DNA from 3 places in the Gordonia sp. NPDC127522 genome. Region 1 is predicted to be linked to each of the others. Evidence: predicted binding sites of a transcription regulator. Region 1 holds the regulator's gene; each other region holds the start of a gene.
What was found. Region 1 encodes LexA, which represses DNA repair genes until DNA is damaged. Its sites were predicted from a motif close to CGAACANNTGTTCG; they were not measured.

Region 1 (7,967 bases):
CGCATCCGGGAGTGGCAGGACCTCCATCGGCAGCTGACCGAGATCGTCAAGGACCTCGACTGGTCGGTCGCGCCCACCGAACTCGACGCCGACGCCGTCCACCGATCCATCCTGTCCGGGTTGCTCAGCAACATCGCCGCCCGCAACACCGAGGGCCGCGAGTTCACCGGTGCGCGCAACACCACGCTGATGATCTTCCCCGCCTCTCCGCTCGCCAAGAAGCCGCCCGCCTTCATCATGGCGGCCGAAATTCTCGAGACGTCGCGGCTGTTCGCCCACACCGTCGCCGGGATCGATCCGCTGTGGGCCGAGAAACTCGCCGGGGATCTGGTGAAGCGCACCCACAGCGAGCCGCATTGGTCGGCGAAACGCGGAGCGGCGATGGCCTACGAGCGCGTGACCCTCTACGGGGTCCCGCTCGTCGCCCGCCGGCGCGTCGACTACGGCCCCATCGACCCGGTGGTCTCGCGGGAGCTGTTCATCCGGCACGCTCTCGTCGAGGGCGATTGGCGGACGCAGCACGCCTTCTTCGACCGCAATCGCAAGCTTCTCGAGGCCGCCTCGGACGTCGAGAACCGCACGCGCACCCGGGGTCTGGTGATCACCGAGGACCAGCTCCTCGAGTTCTACGATCAGCGGCTACCGGCCGACGTCACCTCCGCCCGGCACTTCGACGCCTGGTGGAAGAAGGCCCGCCGGGCCGAACCCGATCTGCTGGATCTGCGTCCCGAGGACGTCACCGGAGGCACCGACGTCGCGCCGACGGACTATCCCGGCGCCTGGCAGCAGGGCGACACCCGACTCGAACTGCGCTACCGGTTCGAACCGGGCGCACCCGACGACGGCGTCACCGTCGTGATCCCGCAGGCACTGCTCCCCCATGTCCGACCGGCCGGCTTCGACTGGTCGGTCCCGGGCATGCGCGCCGAACTGGCCACCGCACTGGTCAAGTCGCTGCCGAAACAGCTGCGCAAGAGCATGTCACCCGCGCAGCGGTTCGCCGAACTCGCACTCGGCCGGCTCACCCCGCGCACGGAGCCGCTCACCACCGGGCTGGCGCGCGAGCTCTCGGCGATCACCGGGATGCGGGTGACCGCAGCCGATTTCGACACCGACCGGATACCGCCGCACCTGCGCATGCATTTCGCGGTGGCCGACGACTCCGGACGGATCGTCGCCCGCGCCGACTCGTTGCCCGAACTCCAGCAGACCGGAACGCCCGCGGCGCCGAAGACGGTGGCGCGCACCCTGTATCGGACCTGGACCGCCGACGGGATCGGCTCGCTCGCCGAGCAGACCATGGTTGATGTCGCGGGGCAGCGGCTGACCCGGTACCCGACGATCGACGTGGTCTCCGATGCGAAGGGCCACGCGCGGGGCGTCGTCGTCGTCGATGCGGCGAGCCCCGAGACACGAGACCGCCTCGGGCGACGCGGGATCGTCGCCCTCCTCGACCTCGCGATACCTCCGCTGCACAAGCGGATCGCCGGCTCGCTGAGTCCGGTCGAACGACTCGCCCTGAGCCAGAGCCCGTACTCGACCACCGAGGCACTGCTCGCCGACTGCACCCGACGGGCCATCCGGGACACCGTCGCCGACATCGACGACGCAGAACTCGCCGCGGTTCGCTCACCACAGTCCTTCTCGGCGCTGCTCGAACGGATCCGGCCACGGGTCGCCGCGGCCGCACCGGACTACTTCTCGCTGGCCGTCGCGGCCCTCAAACGGATGGCCCCGCTGCGGGCGGCGATCGACCGGCACGCCGGTTCGCTGGCTGCCGACGACGTCGCCGAACAGGTCGCCCACCTCGTGTTCGACGGATTCGTGGCGGCCACCGCGCGACGCCACCTGGAGAATCTGCCGCGCTATCTCGACGGCGCGCACGCACGTCTGGAGGCACTACCCGCGTCCGCAGCACGCGATAAGGCCGGGGTGGCCGCCGTCGATCGCGTCGTCGAACGGTGGGCCCAGCGCCTCGAACAGGTACCCGAGCACCGGCGGGCGGTGGTCGACGACGAGGCGCAGTGGCTCGTCGAGGAGTTGCGCGTGGGGCTGTTCGCCCAGCGTCTCGGTACCGCGTTCCCGGTGTCGGAGAAACGGGTCCTACGAGCTCTGGACCGACTCGGCTGACACGGGTTCGGCGAGCGCGCTCCCGGAACCCGAGGCCGCCTTCAGGTCGTCGATCTCGCGCTGGAAGTCCTCCACCGAGTCGAACGACCGGTACACCGAGGCGAAGCGAAGATACGCCACCTCGTCGAGATCGCGGAGCGGGCCCAGGATGGCGAGTCCGACCTCGTTGCTGGGGATCTCGGCCGATCCACTGGCGCGCACGGTGTCCTCGACCTGCTGGGCGAGTTGCGCGAGCGCGTCCTCGGCGACGTGGCGGCCCTGACAGGCTCGCCGCACGCCGCGCATGACCTTCTCCCGGCTGAACGGTTCGGTCACGCCGTTGCGTTTGACCACCGCGAGCACGGCGCTCTCCACGGTCGAGAACCGGCGACCGCACTCCACACAGGAGCGACGGCGGCGGATGGCCTGCCCTTCATCTGCGACACGCGAGTCGATGACCTTGGTGTCGTCGTTCTTGCAGAAGGGGCAGCGCATTGTGTCCTCACGCAGGTCGCGGGACGCTGGAACGCACCCGAAGCGTGCGCCCCGCCGCTTGTCGGCCGGCCCCTGTGACATCGAGGATACCGCCCGGCCTCAGCGGTACCGGGGGGTGAGCAGGGGCTGGCCCACCTGCAGCGCGCTCGAGCCCAGATCGTTCATCGCGACGATCTCGTCGATCACGACCTCGCGCGGCATCTCGGGTGCCACCCGCCCGGCGATCGAGCTGAGCGAGTCCCCCGAGCGCACGTGGACGACCTCGGAACTCACGGCGGACGGGGTCAGCGAGTCCGAGTAGTTCTGGCCGACGACACCGAACACCCAGACGACGAATGCCAGCCCGACGCCGGCGAGGACGGCGACCGCGGCGCGGCGACGACGACGGAACACCGCCGCGTCGGGCCCGACCGGGCCACGCGCGCGCACCCCGACCGGAGAGCCACAGTGGGTGCCGGCCACCCGCGGGGCCACCGGCGACGCACCCCGCGGCCGGGTGCCGGCCGGCCGGTTGTCGACCGGGCGGCCGCCGTCGGACAGCGGGGCGCGGGTCCGGACCCGATCGGCGGGGGGCCGGACGGCGTCGGGACGGTCGGTGCGGACGGGAGCGACGAGAGTGGCGGTGCGCATGGTGCCCTCCGGTGTTCGAGTGTCTGGGATCGTGCGGGTGTGGCGGTCGGTGTTCGAACATCGATCAGATGTTCGATGCACTGATGTTCGAATTTGTAGCACGGCGTCCCGACAAAGTCTCGCGACACATCGAACAAATGTTTGAGGTGCCGGTCGCACTCCGCTAGGCTCGGACCCGGCGCAAGCCATCTACCAGCACGTTCCGAAGACGAGAGGAACCGAACATGAGTGACACCGGCGATAGGCGCGGCCGAGCGCGGGGCGCCGACGACGAGGCCCCGTTCGACGCCGCCGCCGCCGAGGCCTCACTCACCCCGCGACAGGCCGGGGTCCTGGAGGTGATCCGCCGCTCGGTGCGCGAGCGCGGTTATCCGCCGAGCATCCGGGAGATCGGCGACGAGGTCGGCCTGGCCTCGACGTCGTCGGTGGCCCATCAGTTGCGGACGCTGGAACGCAAGGGGCTGCTCAAGCGTGACGCGAACCGTCCCCGTGCGGTCAACATCGCCCCGAGTGACACCCCGTCGCCGGACACCCCGTCGGCCGGCCAGCTGCCCGAGCCGACCTTCGTGCCGGTGCTCGGCCGTATCGCGGCCGGCGGTCCGATCCTGGCCGAGGAGGCCGTCGAGGACGTCTTCCCGCTGCCCCGTGAGCTGGTCGGCGAGGGATCGCTCTTCCTGTTGCGCGTCGTCGGCGAGTCGATGATCGACGCCGCGATCTGCGACGGCGACTGGGTCGTGGTCCGGCAGCAGAACGTCGCCGACAACGGCGACATCGTCGCGGCCATGATCGACGGCGAGGCCACCGTGAAGACCTTCAAGCGTCAGGGCCCCAACGTCTGGCTCATGCCGCACAACGAACTGTTCGATCCGATCCCGGGCAACGATGCCGTCATCCTGGGCAAGGTCGTCACCGTGATGCGGCGAGTCTGACCTCTCCACCGACCGAACCGTCGAGCACCGCCGCGGCAGCCTCGCGCGCCGCGGCGGGATCCGAGGTGGCCAGGGCTGCCTCGGCGGCGGCCCGGCAGTCCGGCGCGGACACCTCACCGAGCCGGGCCCCCACGGCCGCGGCAGCAGCAGGCGCGCTGGACAGCGAGGTGACCCCGAGACCGACGAGCACGCAGGCGAGGTTCGGATCGGCGGCGGCCTCGCCGCACACCCCGGCCGGCTTTCCCTGACGTGCGCCCGCCGCCGCGACACCCGCGATGAGGCTCAACACGGCCGGTTGCCACGGGTCGGTCAGTCCGGCGAGATCGGCCGACATCCGGTCGGCCGCCATCGTGTACTGGGTCAGATCGTTGGTGCCGATGGACACGAAGTCCACCTCGGCGAGGACGGCTTCGGCCAGGATCGCCGCCGCGGGCACCTCGATCATCACGCCGGCGACCAGACCACGGCCGCGGACCTCGGCGGCGAAGGTGCGCGCCTCCGCCGGCGAGGCGATCATCGGCGCCATGACCCACGGCGCGACGGCCGACCCCGACGCGGCCTGCGCGATCGCGTCGAGCTGATGCGCGCGGATCTCGGGGTGCGCCAGCGCGATCCGATCGCCCCGCACGCCGAGCGCTGGGTTCGATTCGTCGGGATGGGTCACGAACCGGAGCGGTTTGTCGGACCCGGCGTCGAGGGTGCGGATGACCACCTTCTGCCCGTCGAACGCATCGAGCACCTCCCGGTAGATCGCGGCCTGCTCGTCCACCGACGGCTCGTCGGCACGCTCGAGGAACGCGAGTTCGGTGCGGAAGAGCCCGACGCCCTCGACGGGGTACCCGGCCGCGGCGCGTGCCGACGACCCGTCGGCGACGTTGGCGAGCACCGCCACGGCCACCCCGTCGGCGGTCTGCCCCGGGCCGGCCCAGCCGGCGACGAGTGCGGCATGGCGCCGATCCTCGTCGACACGCGCCCGGGCCGCCTCCGCATCGGGCTCCACCTCGATCCGCCCGGCGCTGCCGTCGACGAGAACGGTTGTGCCGGGCTCGATCTCGTCCAGATCGGCCACCGCCACCACGCACGGGATCCCCAACTGGCGCGCGATGATCGCGGTGTGACTGGTCGGTCCGCCGAGGCGGGTGACGAGGGCGATGGTGCTCGTGGGGTCGAGGCCCGCGGTGTCGGCCGGCGCGAGGTCGTCGGCGAGCAGGACCGACGGCACCTCCGGAGTGGGCACACCGGGTTCGGGTAGGCCGAGCAGTTCGGCGAGGACCCGGTCGCGCACGTCGTTGAGATCGGTGACCCGCTCGGCCATCAGTCCGCCGAGTTTGGTGAACACCGCCGCGAACTGTTCGGTGGCCGCGACGGCGGCGGCCTCGGCGGGGGCGCCCTTGCCGATGAGCGCGGTCGCTGCACCGATCCAGCCGCGGTCCTCGGCCAGGCCCGCCGTCGCGGCGAGCACCTCGGCCGTCACCCCGGTGTTCTGCGACGCGCGCGTGCGCAGCCGCGCGGCGACGGCGCCGGCCGCGGTGGCGAAGCGCGTGACCTCGTCGGCGCGCCGTTCCTCGGCGATCTCCACACCGACGCCGAGCTTCTCCGGCGAGTGGTCGGGCCGCTCGCCCGGCCACAGCGCGGGACCGTGGGCCAACCCGCCGACCACCGGGGTTCCCGTCAGGATCTGCGCCATCGTCTTGCCTCTCACTCGACTATCGATGTGACCACCGTTACAAAAAGTGCTTGACTTGTCAACACAAACAGGCGTAAACACAATTACTACAACATCCAATCCCACACGCCTCAACAAGCGGGGTGGTCGAAACCGGAGATCGGAGCGGTGTGTACGCCGAGGAGAGACAACAGGCGATCGTCGACGAGGTGCGCCTCGCGGGGCGGGCATCCGTGGCCGCGCTCGCCGAGAAATTCGACGTCACCAGCGAGACCGTCCGACGCGATCTCGCGGTACTGGAACGCGCCGGACATCTCCAGCGGGTCCACGGCGGCGCCGTGCGCGCCGAGATCATGCGCACCCTCGGCGAGCTCGGGATCGACGAACGGGAGTCGAGCCAGATCGAGCAGAAGACCGCGATCGGCCGGGCGGCCATCCGATTCCTGCCGCCCGACGGCGGTTCCGTGCTCTTCGACGCCGGCACCACCACGTACCGCGCGGCCGAGGCGACCGCTCCCGATCGGAGGCTCACCCTGTTCACCAACAGCCTGCCCATCGCCGGCCTGCTCGCGGGCACCCATCCCGACGGTCTCCATGCCCTCGGCGGACGCGTACGCGGTCTCACCCAGGCGACCGTGGGCGTCGAGACCGTGGACGCGCTTCGCCGACTGCGCGTGACCACCGCCTTCATCGGGACGAACGGTCTGAGCGAGACCCACGGGTTGTCGACACCCGACCCCGACGAGGCCGCGGTCAAGGCGGCGATGGTCGCGGCCGCGCAACGGGTCGTGGTCCTCGCCGACAGCTCGAAGATGGACCGCGAGGACCTCACCTCCTTCGCCGGACTCGACGACGTCGACGTCCTCATCACCGACTCCGGGATCGACCCGGCCTATTCGGCGGCCCTGTCCGCGCGTGGCGTCGAGGTCGTGATCGCATGATCGTCACCGTCACCGCCAACCCGAGTCTCGACCGCACCCTCGAACTCGGCGCACCGCTCGCCCGCGGCGAGGTGCAGCGCGCCGGCGTGGTCCGCACCGAGCCGGGCGGCAAGGGCGTCAACGTGGCCCGGGTCGTCGCGGCCGCCGGCCTGACCACCCGCGCACTGCTCCCGGCGCGGCCGGGCGACCCGCTGCGGGCCGCACTCGACGACCTCGCACTCCCCTACGACGCCGTGCCGGTCGACGGCGAGGTCCGGTCCAACATCACCATCGCCGAATCCGACGGGACGACCACCAAGATCAACGCACCCGGCGTTGCCCTGACGGGCCCGGATCGCGAGGCGCTCGTCGGGCTGATCCGCGAGCACGCCGGCTCCGCGCAGTGGGTCACCCTCTGCGGGTCGCTGCCTCCCGGCGTCCCCGACGACTGGTACCGCTCGATCGCCGACGACCTCGTCCTCGCCGGCTGCCGGGTCGCGGTGGACACCTCGGGCGCTCCCCTACGTGCCAGCGTCACCGGTCGCGTCGACCTGATCAAGCCCAACGAGGACGAGCTCGCCGAACTGACCGGCGCCGACCCCGGTCAGCTCCGAGAAGCGCTCGCGCGCAACGATCTCGGACCGGTCATCGACGCCGCTGCGACCATCGCCGAGCAGATCGGGGGCAACGTCCTCGCCACCCTCGGCGCCGCCGGGGCCGTGTTGGTCACCGCATCCGGCGTATGGTCGGCGACCCCGCCGCCGATCGTCCCGCGCAGCACCGTCGGCGCCGGCGACTCGTCACTGGCCGGCTACCTCATCGCGCAGAGCACCGGGGCCTCGCCCGCCGAATGCCTCCGGTCGGCCGTGGCGTACGGCGCGGCGGCCGCATCGCTCGCCGGCACCCAGGCCCCCACGCCCGACCACCTCGACCTCCCCGGCGTGCGGGTGACCGAACTGTCGGGAGCCGCGCGCATGACCTGACGGCACCGTCGGGGCGGGTCCCCGCACCGACCCCATCCAGCACCGACCCCCACCCTTTCCACCGAAGGACATCCCATGACCGAGCAGATCATCACCGCGCAGACGGTGAGTCTCGACGTCGACGCCGGCGGCGATCCCGCCGCCGTCATCACCACGCTCGCCGACGCCCTCGCCGCGGCCGGCCGGACCACCGATCCCGCCGACCTCGCGCGGGCCGCACTGGACCGAGAAGCCA
Region 2 (7,967 bases), on a different contig from region 1:
GGTTTCGTCGCGACCATCGCGTCGGCACGGCTGATCCCGCTCTTCTTGTCGCAGACGATCATCTCCGCACGGCTCGTGGCCACCGCGCTGCTGGCGATGGTGGTCCTGAAAGTCGGCCTAACGCTGCGGGATTGGATCTCCGGGGCGGTGATCGTGCTGTCGTTGGTGCTGCTCGCGCTCTCGGCGGGTCGCGAAGGCGTGGAGCACGAGGCGTGGATGCACTGGGCGGTACTCGTTGCCGGACCGGCGCTGATCGCGTTGGGCGTCATCGTGATGCGCCGCTTGCGTCAGCACATCGCGGCGGTGACCGGTCTCATCGCCGGGGCCGTCTTCGGTGTGATGGCGGTGGCCTCTCGCATCCTGGACGGTCTCGACCCCCTCGATCTGTCGGTGTTGTTCACCGACCCCGCACTGTACGCGTTGCTGCTCAGCGGGATCGGCGGTTTCTACCTGTTCACGGTGGCGCTGCAGACCGGCTCGGTCAACGGCGCGGCCGCCGCGCTGGTCGTCGGTCAGACGGTTCTGCCCGGGGCGGTCGGCATCGCGTTCCTCGGCGACGTCACGCGTGCCGGATGGGGTCCGGTCGCGATCGTGGCCTTCCTCGGCGCAGTTCTCGGCGGCGTCGTACTGGCGTCGTCGGGTGCCGTCACCGCGGTCGAAACGGCCGACGCGACGAATGCGCCTCGCGGGTACGGCCATCCGCCGCGCGAGGTCGAGCGCCGGTGAGGAGCTGACCGGGTACGCGCCGAATGCGGCTCACCTGCTTGATGAGTAGGTCGGCCCGTCACCGGTGGTCGGTGAGTATGCGTGCGAGTTCTGTTTCGACTGGGGGCAGGGGTTTGGTGGTGAGGTGCTCCAGCGGTGCCGGTGGGTCGACGAGTCGTCGGTAGGCGAGTTCGAGCCGCCGGCCGCTGTCGCCGTAGCCGACGGCGTCGGCGCGCGACCGGTTCGGGCGCGACGAGTTCGGGCGTGCTTGGTCCCCGGACCTGGCTGGGGGTCCGTGGATCTCGTCGCGCACGGTGTTCAGATGTTGTGCGAACCGCCGGGGTATGTCGGGTCGGCGGTTGAGGTGTTCGGGATTGGGTGGGGCGCCGGGTTCGGCGTTGAGTCGCCAGACGCAGCGGCCTTCGTCGGGTCCGGACCGTTCGATGCGGGTGGTGTACTGCCCGGGTGCGTCGCCGACCATGCGGTTGTGACGCGGACAGGCCGGTGCGAGGTCGTTGATGTCGGTGAGACCACCCTTGGCCCAGTCTTTCTGGGCGTGATGCATGTCGACGTGGGTGGCGGGCTGGTCGCAGCCGGGTGCCGAACATACTTCCCCGTCGGGGCGGGCGAAGGAGACGAGTCGTTGTTCGCGGGTGGCCAGACGTTTGCCCCGCCCGAAGTACAGCGGCACGGTGGTGGCGTCTTTGAAGATCGCCAACCATGGCTGGACGTCGCCGGCCATCGCGATCAAGTCCCGGATGGGTAGCAGGGTGCCGGTGGCGGTGGTCGCGAGTCCGGCTTCACGGACCAGGTCGCCGAGGTCGGCTTTGATGATCAGTTGGACGGGTAGGCCGCGGTGCGAGGTCCCGAGTGTTCCGTCGGCGAAGCCTGCGGCGAGTGCGGCGTCGAGGGCGTCGTGGTTCGTCTGGGCGAGGGTGCGGCCGTCGCGGTCGGCTGCGGCGGTGAGGGCGTCGGGGTCGGCGGTGCCGGCCGGTCCGGACGGTGAGTTGGGGTCGTCGGGGTTGTTGAGTCCGGGTTTGCCCCACACGGCGAACATCATCGTCAGCCGGGCGGCGAGTGCGGGTGTCAGGGTGCCGGAGATTTTGGCGGTGCCATCGGCGCGTTGCCGGCCGATCCACAGGCCGCGGCGTCGTTTCTGGTCGGTGTCGTCGGACAGTGTGCCGTCGGGATCGAGGTGGGCGAGCAGCCGCGCGCCGAGTTGGGTGATCTCGGCGGGGGTGTGTGCTTCGGCGATTTCGGCCATCTGTCGCTCGGCGGCGACTTTCACATCGTGTTCGACAGCATGCGGGATCTGGTCGAGGACATCGAGGGCGGCCTGCACGTGCGCGGTGCCGACCGCTCCCGCAGCGAAAGCTTCTGCCAGGCAAGGATGTTCGGGTTCCAGGATGTCGCCGCCGAGGCTGGTGCGGGTGGCGGTGGCGTCCATCTGCTTACGACGCCGCATCGGGTTGGAGACGCGTAGCCGGTGGGTCATGTACTGCATGAGTGTTCGGCAGCCTGCCTTGCGGGGCAGGTCGCGGGCCTCGACCTGATCGATCTGCCGGTCACCGGCGACGGTCAACCGTGCGATCGCTTTCTCGGTGTCGGCTGCCACTTCGGCCAACTCGGCATCGGTGCACGACCCCAGGTCGACCGTCTGCAACTCGTCCACGATGCGGTGGAGGTCGGCAATCAACTCGACGGCACGCGGCTGCGGCGTCGCTGATCCGTCAGACATGGCCACCCCCCCGAGAACCGTTGCTGCGAATGTACGTTCGAGTGTACAGCACAGCCGGCATCTCGCAACCCGAAAATTACTGTTGTGCAACGGTATTCGTCGGCGACAACTTGTCGGTGCCGTGTGGTATGGGCGCGTGGGACTGCCGGCCCACCGATCCTGGAGTCCCGCCCGGCGGTCCTGTCCGTGGCTCACGGAACGTGCGTCGATGCTCTGTGCTTGAATTGATATTGCTGTGTCACAACAGAGTTCGTTCACATGATCGCGTCGAGTAGCCGATCCAGCGCTCGGTGTGTCCGTTCGCGGGCGGTGTCGTCTTCGGGGTGGCGGGCCAGCCAGAGGGCGGCCTCGTTCATCGCTCCTGACAACAGCATCGTGAGGACGTCGACCAACTCTTCGTCGACCCCCGCCGCCTCCAGCGCTTCGCGCAGGTGGGCGGCCGACCCCACTTCGTCGAGTCGTCGCCATTCCTCCCAGCCGACGACGGCCGGGCCGTCGATCAGCAGGATTCGTACGGCAGGTCCGCTGGTGATGGCATCGACGAAGGCGTGTGAGCCCGCGCGCAGTTGGCGCGCCGGGTCGGTGCCGGCGGCTTCGGCCGCCGCGACGACCGCATCGGCGACCTGCTGGTGGCAGGCCGCGGCCACCGCCGCGAACAGCGCGCCCTTGTTGCGAAAGTGGTGATAGACGGCGCCGCGGGTGACGCCCGCGGCTTCGGCGACGTCGTCGAGGGACACGTCGGAGAATCCACGATCGGCGAACTGGCGGGTGGCGGCGGCGAGGACGGCACGGGCCGTCTCGGCTGCGGCCGCGGCGGAGGCTCTCGGCACGGAAGGTTCCTTTACGTACGCTGCGTATGTATAGTCGGTTATACAAACACATCGTACGTAAAGGAGTTTCATCATGAATGTCACCAGCGTCTACCCGGTCCTCATGTCCACCGACGTGGCCGCGGCCTCAGGCTTCTACCAGCGGGTTCTCGGCTTCGAGGTCACCTTCTCCGCGGACTGGTACGTCAGCATGCGCACGGGCGCGTTCGAACTGGCCCTCGTAGATGCGGCTCATCCGACGATCCCCGAGGGCTACCGCCGACCCGCCACCGGACTGCTGGTCAACATCGAGGTCGACGACGTCGACGTGCTCTACCGGCGTCTCACGGACGAACACGGACTCCGTCCGGTACTCCGGTTGCGCGACGAGGACTTCGGTCAGCGGCACTTCATCGTCGAAGGTCCCGACGGCGTACTCCTCGACTGCATCCAGCCGATCCCCGCGGTCGGTGAGTTCGCCGACGCCTACGTCGCCGACGCGTCGACGAACTGATCGCGCTCACCGACCGGATTCACTCGACGTGCGGGGCACGATCGTCATCGTCCCGCACGACCGCCCGGCGGTGGTTACTGTTCGACCATGCTGATCGGGATCCTCGCGGCGGTGTTCGCGGCGCTGGCGTACGGCACCGCGTCGGTGTTGCAGGCGCGTGGCGCGCAGAGTGTCGAGGACGCCGGCGCGCCGGGGGAGGCGCCGTCGCTGCGGTCGACGATCACCGCGATGCTGACGGTGTCGTTCCTCGCGGGGACGGCGCTCGACGGCATCGGATTCCTGGGCAACATGGTCGCCGCCCGCATGATCCCGCTGTTCCTGGCGCAACCGATCGTCAGTGCGAACCTCGTCGTGACCGTCGTGCTCGCCACGCTGTTCCTGCACGCGCGGTTGTCGGTCCGCGACTGGACGGCGATCGCGGTCGTCGTCGTCTCGCTGGTCCTGCTGGGTTTCTCGGCCGGCGACGAGGGTCACGAGCACGAATGGTGGCTGCACTGGGCGGTGCTCGTCGTGGGAGCAGCGATCCTGGGACTCGGCGCCGCGATCCTGCCGCGGATGCAGAGTCGTGTCGCGGTACTGGCGGGCCTGTCCGCCGGCGTGCTGTTCGGGGTCCTCGCGGTCGCGGTGCGCATCCTCGACGGCCTCGACCCCTTCGATCTCGGTGAACTGCTCACCGACCCGGCGCTCTACGCGATCATCCTGTGTGGCCCGGGTGGTTTCTACATGTTCACCGTCGCCCTGCAGAAGGGGTCGGTCAGCGCGGCGTCGGCCGCTCTGGTCGTCGGCGAGACGGTCGTCCCCGGTGTCATCGGCATCCTGGTGCTCGGCGACACCACGCGTGCCGGTTGGGGCGCCGTCGCCGTGATCGCCTTCGTCGCCGCCGTGCCCGGCGCGGTGGTGGTGGCGATGTCGCCGGTGGTCGAGGCGGTCGAGCGCGCCGGCGAGAATCCGGTGCCGGACACCACCACTGGCTGACGCCCCGGGTGTGACATCCGGGCGAGGTCTCGTGCCGAGTCGGAACCGAACGACACAGCAGACGCCGCATATCGGGCATGATGACGATCCATGCGGCTTCTCTCCCGCGGCCTCGGAACGCTGACCGCGATCCTCGGGCTGACGACGTCCCTGTCCGTCCTCGCGCCCACGGTGTCGGCGGCGCCCGTTCCGGTACCCGCGGCAGCGCCGGCGCAGTTGCCGTCGCAGGACCCGTTCTACGTTCCGCCCGCGGGTTACGAATCGCGGTCACCAGGCGCAGCGCTGCGGACGCGTCAGGTCGAGTTGGGTTGGCGCGGAACCAGTATCCCGATCTCGGCCACCCAGATCCTGTACCGGACGACGAACCAGTTCGGCCGTCCGGCGGCGACGGTCACCACCGTCATCTCCCCGCCGGGTGCGGCTGCCGGAGCGCCCCGTCGCGTCGTGTCCTACCACTCGTTCTACGACGCGCTCGGCTCACAGTGCGACCCGTCGTACACGCTGCGCGGCGGCAACGCGAGCGAGGCGCCGATCGACATCACGCTCATCTCCGGGCTCCTCGCCGCCGGTTACACCGTCGCCGCCCCCGACTACGAGGGCCGCGGGCTGCGCTGGACGATGGGGCGCGAGTCGGGGTACGCCGCGCTCGACGGTGTCCGCACCGCGCTCGGTCACCTGCGGGCGCCGGCCCGGACACCGGTCGGACTGTTCGGCTACTCCGGCGGATCGATCCCCACCGGCTTCGGTGCGGAGCTGGCGCCGCGCTACGCGCCGGAGCTGAACATCGTCGGGGCCGCCGCGGGTGGCGTGCTGGTGAATCCGGCCAACAATCTGGGCTACGTCAACGGCAGCGAGAACTGGGCCGGCGTGATCCCGGCGCTGATGGCGGTGTACGCCGAGACCTACGGCATCGACATGCAGTCCTACCTCTCCCCGAAGGGCAAGCAGGTCCTCGGACAGGTCGCGGGGGAGTGCATCGAGGCGTTCGCCGACAAGTACCCGGGTCTGACCGATCACCAGCTCCTCGTGCCGACGGTCGGCGGCCTGCTGGACGTTCCCGGTGTACGACAGGCGATCTCGCAGAATGTGATGGGGACGCTCGGCACTCCGCGCAGCCCCATGATGCTCGGGGTCGGCACCGTCGACGGCACCGGCGACGGTGTGATGATCGCGGCCGATGTCGCGCGCCTCGCCGGCTCGTTCTGCAACCGCGGGGTGCCGACGACGTTCACCGAGTACCGCGGCTCGAACCACACCCGGGCGTTCATACCGTGGAGCGCCGAAGCGCTCGGCTTCCTCGACCGTCGCTTCTCCGGGCAGCCGGCCGGCGGGTGCGGCCGGTGACTACCGCCGTGGCCGCACATCCTCTTCGATGCACGGGGAACCAGTGAGCAGGTGGACGACCCGCGCCGAGCGTGACGGGGACGCCGACGCGATCCGCGACGTGGTGCTCGCGGCGTTCCCGACCCCCGACGAAGCACGGATCGTCGACGACCTGCGCGCCGACAGCGACGCCTGGATCGACGGGCTGTCGATCGTCACGACCGACGCCGACGGCACTATCGTCGGGTACGCGTTGTATTCGCGGTGCCGCGTCGACGCGGAACCGGCGCTCACGCTCGGACCCTGCGCCGTGTTGCCGTCGTGTCAACGGTCCGGGGCGGGCTCCGCGGCCATCGCCGCGGGTCTCGACGTTGCCCGCGCGCACGGCGAGAACTTGGTGGTCGTGCTCGGCCACGCCGAGTACTACCCGAGATTCGGTTTCGTCCCCGCGTCCCGATTCGGAATCCGCGCACCGTTCGACGTACCGGACGAGGCGATGATGGCGCTGGTTCTCGACGACGCGCGCCCGGTGCCGAGCGGGACGATCGCCTATCCGGCTGCGTTCGGGGTCTGAGAACGGACTTCGCGCCCCGGGAGACCCGGGGCGCGAAGGGTGGCCGACCTCATCCTGCCGAGGGGAGGCGGTTCAGTCGGCGTCGGCGGACGGGCTGGCGTTGGTGCCCCCGTCCGAGACCTCGAAGTTCTTCCACTCGCCGTCGTCGTGCACCTGCATGACGGTGCCGAGGCTGTCGTCCGGTGCGGCGACGGTCTTGAACCAGTCGTATGCGCCGGTGGCGTCGTCGAACTCTTTCTCTTCGACGACGTTCTCGCTCGAATCGATGACGCGGTACTTGGCCATGATGTTCTCCCCACGGTCGTTGTGTGCGACTCGCGGTCCGGCGGTGTCCGGCCGTGAGCCCTGTTCCTCATCGTAGAAATCTGTCCGCGCCAAGAACCCCTTGCCGAGGTCGTCGAGCTCGGATCGTGTCGTGCGCAACGGGTCGGTAACGAGTCGCGAGCGAACGTGCCGCAGGGCTACCCACAATCGCGCCGGAGTAATCGGCCGGCGTTGACATAGCCGTGCACGGACGACGAATGACTCCGGACGCGGTTGGGTACACCCCGACGGTCCGAAGGCGTCGTCACGTCGTAGGGAGGGAATCGTGGCCGATCGCATCGACGACCTCTGGGGCGGGCGCACCCCGTATGCGCCGGGTGAGCGATGGCCCGTGCGGGTCGATCAACATCTGGGCGACGGGATCAGTCCTGACGAGGTGCAACGCTGGGTTCGCTCGGCGTCTGTCCTGCACTCCAACGGCGACGCCCTCGACATCGCGGTGGTCGACGACCGGATCGTCGGCGTCCGCGGCCGGGCCGACGACCGTGTCAACCATGGTCGCGTCGACGTCAAGGATCTCTACGGATGGCAGGCCAGTTCGTCTCGGGACCGACTGACCCGCCCGCTCGTCCGGCAGCATGGTCGGCTGGTAGAGGCGACGTGGGACGACGCAATGGGACGCATCGTCGAACGGTCCCGGTCCTTGCTCGACGAACACGGACCCGCGGCAATCGGCTTCTACACGTCCGGACAGCTCTTCTTGGAGGAGTACTACACGCTCAGTGTCATCGCGCACGGGGCCATCGGGACCGACCACGTGGACGGCAACACCCGGTTGTGCACTGCGACGGCCGCGGAAGCGCTGAAGGCCTCGTTCGCCAGCGACGGTCAGCCCGGCACCTACACCGATTTCGACCATGCCGACACCATCGCGCTGTTCGGTCACAACATCGCCGAGACCCAGAGCGTCACGTGGATGCGCATCCTCGACCGACTCGCGGGTCCACACCCGCCGGCCATCGTCTGCGTCGATCCGCGGACGACGCCGGTGGCCCGGCATGCCAC
Region 3 (7,967 bases), on a different contig from region 1:
TCTCGAGGTGACCCATGGGGTCCACGTCCGGATCGTCGAGCAGGGTCGCTATCTGCTCGAGGGAAAAGCCCAGCTCGCGGTAGGTGAGTACCTGGTGGAGTCGTTCGACGTCGGTGTCGTCGTAGACGCGGTACCCGGCCGGTGTCCGACCGGATGGCACCACCAGGCCGATCTGGTCGTAGTGATGCAGCGTGCGGATGCTGACGCCGACCATGCCGGCGACGACACCGACGGTCAGCTCCCGGGTGTCCACCTTCGAAGTGTGCTTTTCCTCGCTCACATCGACAACCCTGCTGCCTGACGTCGCGTGAGGGTCAAGCGAGCGGAGCGATCGTGGACGACCCATGCCGTCGGCGTCATAGAAACTTGACATGTGTATCAGATTGGAAACTAGGGTACGTGTGCACCGAGCTCGGGCCGTCTGCCCGGTAGTGTTGGTATCACCTGCAACACCAGTAACACGCGTACCACGATCTGGAGTCACCGTATGTCCGTGCCGTATGGCCGCAGCCCCCGCCGAGGCCTCGGCATCCGAGCCCTGCTGACCGCGGCGTCCACCGTAGTCGCTCTCCTCGTCGGACTCGTCACGGCCGGCGGAGCCCAGGCAGCGGACGGGTACCCATACGTGAATCTGGGTGACAGTTACAGCGCGGGCGCATCGGTGTTCCCCCAGGCGACGAGTGCGGCGACCTTCTGCTCGAACTCGGCGATCAACTACTCCAGCCTCGTTGCCAAACGACGCGGTACCGAGGTCGTCGATGTCAGTTGCGCGGGCGCGACGACCGAAGACCTGACCAAGTCGCAGTATCGGTGGCAGGGACCGCAGATCAGCGCGATCGGACCGGACACCCGCTTGATCACCCTCACGATCGGCGCGAACAACAACGGACTGTTCAGCCATTCGACCTCGGCCTGCCAGCAGGCATGGCTGTCCGCGCCGCTGTCGGCGACCCCATGTCGCGACGAGTTCGGTACCTCGCTGGTCGACAAGATCGAGTCCTCGACCTACCCCGACCTCGTGAACGCCTTGCGCCTCGTCGGCCGCGAAGCGCCGCGCGCACGCGTCGTCCTCGTCGGATATCCGCGGATCTTCCCGGCCACGGGTTCAGCGCTCTGCTCGGCGTCGTTGCTCACGACACCCGGGGACACCGCATACCTGCATCGTGTCTTCAAAGCCCTCAACGACGCCATGCGCCGCGCCGCCGCAGCCACCCGCGTGACCTTCGTCGACATGACCAAGGTCTCCGCGGGCCACGACGCCTGCGCGGGCGAACGGCGATGGGTCGAGCCGACGCTGGGTGCGGTCAGCTTGCCCGCGATGCACGCCAACGCGCGCGGCCAGAAGGCAATGGCTGACCAGGTCGTGGCCGCACTGCGCTGAGGGACCGTTGTGCGGGTTGCTCGCCGTGTGGAGGCACTGCCCCATGGGCGGTAGGGGGTACTCATGGGACTCATTCGGTCGTACACCAGGCTCAGCGACGATGAAATGCACGAAATCAGCACGATGGGTTCGGCCCGGGACATCGCCGACTTCGTCGGCAGCCTCCGTGAAGCCGACCCGACCATCTCCACCGACATCGACAAGGCGTATCAGGCACTCGAGCTGATGTTCGACCGATCGGCGATGCCGGTGAACCCGGTCCGAGGGCACGGAATGGTGCCCGGCAACATCGACTTCGGTGAAGGTATCCCGAACTACATGAGTCCCGAGTACGTGGTGGCCACCCGGGACATCCTCGCGCACATCACCTTCGACACGTTGCTCGATGACACCACCGCGGCAGAACTCGCTCGGCAGGAGGTGTGGCCGATGATGCGCCATTGGGACGATGGGGCTGTCGAATACCTGCGAGAAAAGTACGCGATCATGGCTGGTTTCGTCAGCCTGGCCGCCGATCTCGACAACCACGTGGTGCTGGAGCTCGTGTAGGACAGACGTGCCGGCCGCGGGTGGGTTCGTAGCCGGCTCGAACACTTTGGCCCGGCTGCCCGACTGACGCCCCAAAAGAAGAACTACGGCGCGAAGCCGATGACCGCAGTGCCCTTCTGGCAGGCCGCGAGGACGCCCTCGAGCTGAGACGGTGCGCAGGTCCAACCGGCCACCGACTGCTGCTGACCGGTGGTGATCTTCGGTCCGTACTGGGTGGCGATGGTCCGCGCCGAATCGCAGGACACGTCGCCGGCGAGGATCATGACACGCAACGCGCCGTCGGGGCCCGGGATGGTGCCGCAGGTGGTGTCGGAGTCGCCGGATGCGGTCGCACTCGACGTCGTCGTCGACACGGGTTTGCGACCGGGGACCACCGGCGGCGAGGTGGCGGGCTGTTCGGCGGACGGTGATCCCGACTCCGCGGCGACGGCCTGGGTGGTCGACGACGCGGTGGTCACGTCCTGTTCCGCGCCGCAGGCCAGAATCGTGGACATCGCCGCCGCGAGTCCCAGGGTTGCCGCCGCGACCCTGATCGGTCGGCGAGAGCGGCTCGTGGTGGGACCGGTGGGACGAGTTCTGCGCGACATGGTTCACCACGGTAGCGAATGCGGTGTCGTCGACCGCACCGGTGGCCGGTGCCGGCCGTCGGTTTGGGATGGGCGCGCCCGACCTGCGAAGATGCTGGACGTGAGCAGTACCGGAACCGAAGTCGCCGACCCTACCTACGCCGTCGGCACCACCCTCGCCGGCACCCGTGGGCGCACGGGGACGATCACCACACCGCACGGGCCGATCCACACCCCCGCGTTCGTCCCCGTCGGTACCAAGGCCACCGTGAAGACGGTCCTCCCGGAATCGGTCTCCGCCCTCGGCGCCCAGGCCGTGCTCGCCAACGCCTACCACCTGTATCTGCAGCCGGGGCCGGAGATCATCGACGCGGCCGGCGGGCTCGGCGCGTTCATGAACTGGCGGGGGCCCACGTACACCGACAGTGGCGGCTTCCAAGTGATGTCGCTGGGTGCGGGGTTCAAGAAGGTCATCTCGATGGAGGCCACCGGCACCCCCGACGACGACCTCACCGCCAACGGCAAAGAACGGCTCTCGCGGGTCGACGACGACGGGGTGACCTTCAAGTCGCACCTCGACGGTTCGGCGCATCGGTTCACGCCGGAGGTGTCGATGCAGATCCAACATCAGCTGGGCGCCGACATCATTTTCGCCTTCGACGAGCTGACCACCCTGATGAACACTCGCGAGTACCAGGTGAATTCGCTCGAGCGCACCCACTTGTGGGCGATCCGCTGTCTCGCCGAACACAATCGGTTGAGCGTCGAACGCGCACACCGGCCGCAACAGTCGCTCTGGGGTGTCATCCAGGGCGCCCAGTACGAGGATCTGCGGCGCAAGGCCGCTCGTGACCTCGTCGCCTTGAGCGAGGCGGACCGCGCTGCCGGCGGAAAGGGCTTCGGCGGGTACGGGATCGGCGGAGCACTCGAGAAGGACAACCTCGGCACGATCGTCGGCTGGGTCAACGACGAACTCCCGGAGGACTCCCCGAAACACCTCTTGGGGATCAGCGAACCCGACGACATCTTCACCGCCATCGAGAACGGAGTCGACACCTTCGACTGCGTGTCGCCGACCCGGGTCGCCCGCAACGGTGCGATCTACTCACTCGACGGCCGGTACAACGTCACGAATGCCAAGTATCGCAGTGACTTCCGGCCGCTCGACCCCGAGGTCGAGAACTACACGTCGCAGTACAGCCGGGCCTACCTCCACCACCTGTTCAAGGCGAAGGAAGGACTCGGTCCGACTCTCGCGACGCTGCACAACGTGTCCTTCATCGTCACGCTCGTCGACCGGGCCCGCCAGGCCATCGAGAACGGCACATACACCGAGTACCGGGACGAGTTCCTGCGGCGCTACTACGGAGGTCCCCGGTAGGCGTGACCATTGCTCAGAATGGCGGTGGGTTGGCGTCGTTCCAGCGCTTCTCGGCGCGTTGGTGGCGTCGGAAGTCGTTGTCGCGCTGCGTGTTGAGTCTGTCGCGGGCGGGGTGATCGGGTGACCGTCTGGGGAAGAGCTTGTTGAACAGGTCGCGTCCGCTGAAGGCGTTGCCGACGAACATGTGTCCGGTGGGTGTGGTGAACCACGCGGTCTGGAATTCGTCTTGGTGGTCCTGCCAGCTGGTGAAGGTCTTGATGCGGTGATGGAACCGGCACAGCGGTTTGAGGTTACGTGCATCGGTCGGGCCGCCGCGACGCGGGTCGGTGTGGTCGAAGGGTTCGGTGTGGTCGAGGTCGATCTGCCAGACCGGCGCGTTGCAGCCGGGGAAGGTGCAGCACAGTTCGCCGGCGCGCACCAGGGCCTGCAGCTTCTTCGACGGGGTGTACCGCGTTGTCGAATTGCCCGCGTCGGGAGGCGATACCGGTGGCGCGTCGGGGGTCGGTGCGGGCTGGATGTAGGTGCGGCGGGCTTCGGCGAGGAGTGTTCGCGCGGTGTCGGCGTCGATGATGCCGTGGCGGTCGAGGAAGGCAGGGTCGTCGTCGAGACCGATCAGGGTCGACAGGTTCACCACGATGTGAAAGGTCGCGCGCGGCGCCGGCGATGACGACGTCGACGCGTCCGGCTCGGCCGGGTCGTCGACAACGACGTCGGCTGACGGGTCGACGATGGTGTCCGCCTCCACCATCGCAGCAGTCGGTTCAGGCGGCTCGACGGTATCCACTGTCGTGGCGTCGGAGTCTGGTGCTGTGTCGGGTTCGGTTGCGGCAGGTCGGCAGTCGTCGCATAGGCACGTGATGGCGGCTTCACCGCGAGCGAGCGCTTTGAGGGCGTCGACTCGGCGATTGGCCAACATCCGCGGGTCACCGGCGTGGACGGCGGTGGCGATCGACGTCAGGCGTGCGTCGAACTCGGCGGCATCAGCGGCGGGCAGGGTTCCGGAGATCCGGGACTGCCCGGGGGTGAAGCGGTCGGGTGTGATGGTCACCTTGCGGTCGGACTTGACTCGCTCCTTTCGTCGGCGGATCGCGTCGGGTGCCCACTTGGCGACGATGGAATCGACCATGGCGGTGAACCGGGCCGTCGACATCGGTGCGCGGGCGAAGATCGCTTCGGCGAGATGGGCGTCGACGGTCTGCATCTCTTCGTCGTCGGTGATGAGGTCGGTGCGTTTGAGGGCGATGAGGAAGCGGCGTTTGTCGATTCGACCGCACGCGAGTGCGTGTCCGGTGAAGGAGAGTCGGTAGCGCAGTGCGTCGCCGGCTTCGATGAGGTCTTTCGCCTCGGCCGGTGTCACGGTGAGGGTGGCGCCGACTTCGGCGATGGCCTGTTCGAGGCCGTTGGGCCCGAACTGCTCGTAGGGGTTCTCGCCGGCGGCCACTCGTGCGGACAGGTGCTCGAAGGCTTCGATGGAGTCGAGTTCGCCGCTGTGCGTCTCGGCGCGCCGCTGTGCGTAGTCCATCTCGCGTTCGTCGTGAATGAGACTGGCCACGACCATCATTCGATGAGCGGACGCCGCCGCCAAGCCGGCGCAGTGATTCAAGACCTCGACGAGTTCAGAAGCGGAGAGTTCATGGTCGGGACGAAAGCGCGGCTCGACTGACTCCTGCGATGGGTCCACCGATGTGGATCCGGCCCCCGCCCCCGATGACATACCTCCACAATACTCGAATATATGTTCGAGTCAAGGGTTTGATCTCGGGATCTCCCGGGTTGTCTGGCAATCGAAGCACGCCGCACCGACAGGAGTGAAGCGTCGCCTCGGTGGCCTCGACGGGCGCGGCGTCCTCGCTTCGCTCGGTCGACGCTGCTCGACCAGCGGGACTCTGCGGCGCTGCTCGACCAGCGGGACTCTGCGGCGCTGCTCGACAAGCGGGACTCTGCGGCGCTGCTCGACAAGCGGGACACTGCTCCTCTGCTCGACCAGCAGAGAGCGGCGGCGCACCACAACGAGCGACGGCCGACAGGCGTCAGCGCGAGTCCTCGGCAACCATCCGTTCGCGGATACCGCCGGCGACCCCGGTGCTGTTCGGGTTGGGGTCGTGGATCGCACCCGCGTGCGGCTCGACCGGTGTTCCCTTCTCGGTCTCGGACTTCGCAGTCGCCGCCGAGAACCGCTCGGTGATCCCGGGCATGAGGTGATGAGAAGCGTTGGCGGCCTTGGCCTTGTAGCCGACTGGCTGGTCCAGCTTCGGGTTCGTGCAGGCTGCCACGATCGCGTCGACCACGATCTGCGGATCGTCCATCGCGGACATCCGCGGTTCGTGTCCGGTGTAGTTGGCGGCGTGGACCCACCACGGTGTGTCCACGGCCCACGGCATGATGGTGCCGACCTTGATGGCGTCGTCGCCGGCCATGCGCAGCTCTTCGCTGATCGAGTGCCCGAGGCTCCGAACCGCCGCCTTCGTTGCGGCGTAAGTGTTCTGGAGTGCGATGGGTACCTCGCTGTCGACCGAGCCCACGTTGATGAGTGTTCCGCGACCCTGCGACCGGAAGACGCGCAGCGCCGCATGCGCGCCGTAGATCAGGCCCTTCAGGTTCACGTCGACGAGGCGAGCGTGGTCCTCGATCGGGATGTCCCAGAAGTACCCGACCGCGCCGACGCCGACGTTGTTCACCCACACGTCGATCGACCCGAACCGTTCGAGCGCGGCGGACGCGAGATGGGCGACGGCACGCGGATCGCTGACATCGGTGGGCACCGCCAGCGCCGATCCGCCCTTGCCGGTGATCTCTGCGACGACCTCGTCGAGCACCGCGGTTCGACGCGCCGCGACCACCACGTTCGCGCCCAGTTCTCCCAGTCGCACCGCGGCACCGCGTCCGAATCCGCTCGACGCGCCGGCGATGACGACGGTGGAGCCGCTGATTTCCTTGTTGTCTGTCATGGTGATCGCCTACCCGAGGCGGGGTTCACCAAACCGACTCGGAATGCGCTCAGCCCGCGGCGCGGGCCTGCCGGAAGGACTCGATAGCGGCGAGATCGTACGAGTTCGCCCCGGTCCCGATGCCCTGGGCGACGTGCGCGGCCACCGCGCAACCGAGTTCGGCGGAGTCGGCGAGACCGAGCCCGCGCAGTCGGCCGGTCAAGAACCCGGCGGAGAACGAGTCGCCGCAACCGGTGGTGTCCACGACGTCCACCTCGAACGCCGGCACCGCGACCACATCGTCGCCGGTCACGACCAGCGCGCCGTCGGCGCCGCGGGTGAGCGCGACGCAACCGACACCGCGGTCCAGGAGCGCCCGTGCGCCGTCGGTGAGGTCGTCGGTTCCGGTCAGTCCCCGGATCTGGTCGTCGTTGGGCAGCAGGTAGTCGAGGTGGGGAAGTGCGTCGGCTATCCACTCGAGAAGGCCGGGGTCGCCACCCGACAGCAGATCGGCCGACGTCGTGATCCCGCGGTCGCGCGCCCGGCCGAGGAGCTCTGCGGCGACGGCGCCGCCGAGGAACTCCGGGCCACCGAGGTGCAGGTGGTCGAGCCCGGTCAGCGCGTCTGCACCCAGGTCGTCGAGCGTGAACTGCGCGTTCGCCCCGATGCAGTGCCACGCGGGACGGTCCCCGTTGGGTCGGACGGGTATGACCGATGACGACGTCTGGACCCCCGGCTTCGGAACCAGGCCGCCGGTGTCGACGCCTTCGGCGTCCAGCAGTGCGGTCAGCGAACGCCCGATCGAGTCGTCGCCGATGGCTCCGTGGGTCCGGACTTTGGCGCCCAGCCGGCCGAGGACGAGCGCGGTTCCGCCGGCGGTGCCGGCGGCGGAGAAACCGATGGACTGGACGAGCGCGCCGTCGGACCCCGCCGGGATGGACTCGATCCCGACGACGTGGATGTCCAGCACATGGACGCCCACGGTTGCGATCGTCGGCGGTTCGAGCAGCGGTGCGGGTGTCACGTCCGGTTCTCCTTGGGTGTCCCGTAGTCCAGCCGGATCGCCTGGGCGACGGTGGACTGCTGTTGGTCCTCGGTGAGTTCGCGAGGCCGGCCCATGCTGATGGTCCGGTGATAGAGGGTCGCGAGCCACTCCAGCAGCA

Region 2: ACFVHY_RS14475 (DUF222 domain-containing protein) is a predicted target of LexA. The motif match lies at 2,470-2,483, and genes of this name have one in related genera.
Region 3: ACFVHY_RS21220 (DUF222 domain-containing protein) is a predicted target of LexA. The motif match lies at 5,606-5,619, and genes of this name have one in related genera.

What each region holds. Positions count from the first base shown of each region.
Region 1 covers NZ_JBHXVK010000003.1:285,125-293,091, reverse strand. Annotated here, with positions in the region: gene hrpA (ATP-dependent RNA helicase HrpA) at 1-2,130, shown strand, start outside; gene nrdR (transcriptional regulator NrdR) at 2,104-2,604, opposite strand; gene ACFVHY_RS08895 (LysM peptidoglycan-binding domain-containing protein) at 2,704-3,234, opposite strand; gene lexA (transcriptional repressor LexA) at 3,459-4,163, shown strand; gene ACFVHY_RS08885 (phosphoenolpyruvate--protein phosphotransferase) at 4,141-5,850, opposite strand; gene ACFVHY_RS08880 (DeoR/GlpR family DNA-binding transcription regulator) at 6,000-6,770, shown strand; gene pfkB (1-phosphofructokinase) at 6,767-7,732, shown strand; gene ACFVHY_RS08870 (fructose-specific PTS transporter subunit EIIC) at 7,808-7,967, shown strand, end outside.
Region 2 covers NZ_JBHXVK010000007.1:168,904-176,870, reverse strand. Annotated here, with positions in the region: gene ACFVHY_RS14480 (EamA/RhaT family transporter) at 1-726, shown strand, start outside; gene ACFVHY_RS14475 (DUF222 domain-containing protein) at 785-2,443, opposite strand; gene ACFVHY_RS14470 (helix-turn-helix domain-containing protein) at 2,698-3,273, opposite strand; gene ACFVHY_RS14465 (VOC family protein) at 3,347-3,766, shown strand; gene ACFVHY_RS14460 (DMT family transporter) at 3,854-4,741, shown strand; gene ACFVHY_RS14455 (lipase family protein) at 4,832-6,085, shown strand; gene ACFVHY_RS14450 (GNAT family N-acetyltransferase) at 6,129-6,638, shown strand; gene ACFVHY_RS14445 (hypothetical protein) at 6,711-6,923, opposite strand; gene ACFVHY_RS14440 (molybdopterin oxidoreductase family protein) at 7,225-7,967, shown strand, end outside.
Region 3 covers NZ_JBHXVK010000019.1:47,971-55,937, forward strand. Annotated here, with positions in the region: gene ACFVHY_RS21195 (MerR family transcriptional regulator) at 1-253, opposite strand, end outside; gene ACFVHY_RS21200 (SGNH/GDSL hydrolase family protein) at 488-1,381, shown strand; gene ACFVHY_RS21205 (DUF1877 family protein) at 1,445-1,930, shown strand; gene ACFVHY_RS21210 (hypothetical protein) at 2,014-2,517, opposite strand; gene tgt (tRNA guanosine(34) transglycosylase Tgt) at 2,609-3,877, shown strand; gene ACFVHY_RS21220 (DUF222 domain-containing protein) at 3,891-5,591, opposite strand; gene ACFVHY_RS21225 (SDR family NAD(P)-dependent oxidoreductase) at 5,908-6,825, opposite strand; gene ACFVHY_RS21230 (carbohydrate kinase family protein) at 6,875-7,828, opposite strand; gene ACFVHY_RS21235 (class II aldolase/adducin family protein) at 7,825-7,967, opposite strand, start outside.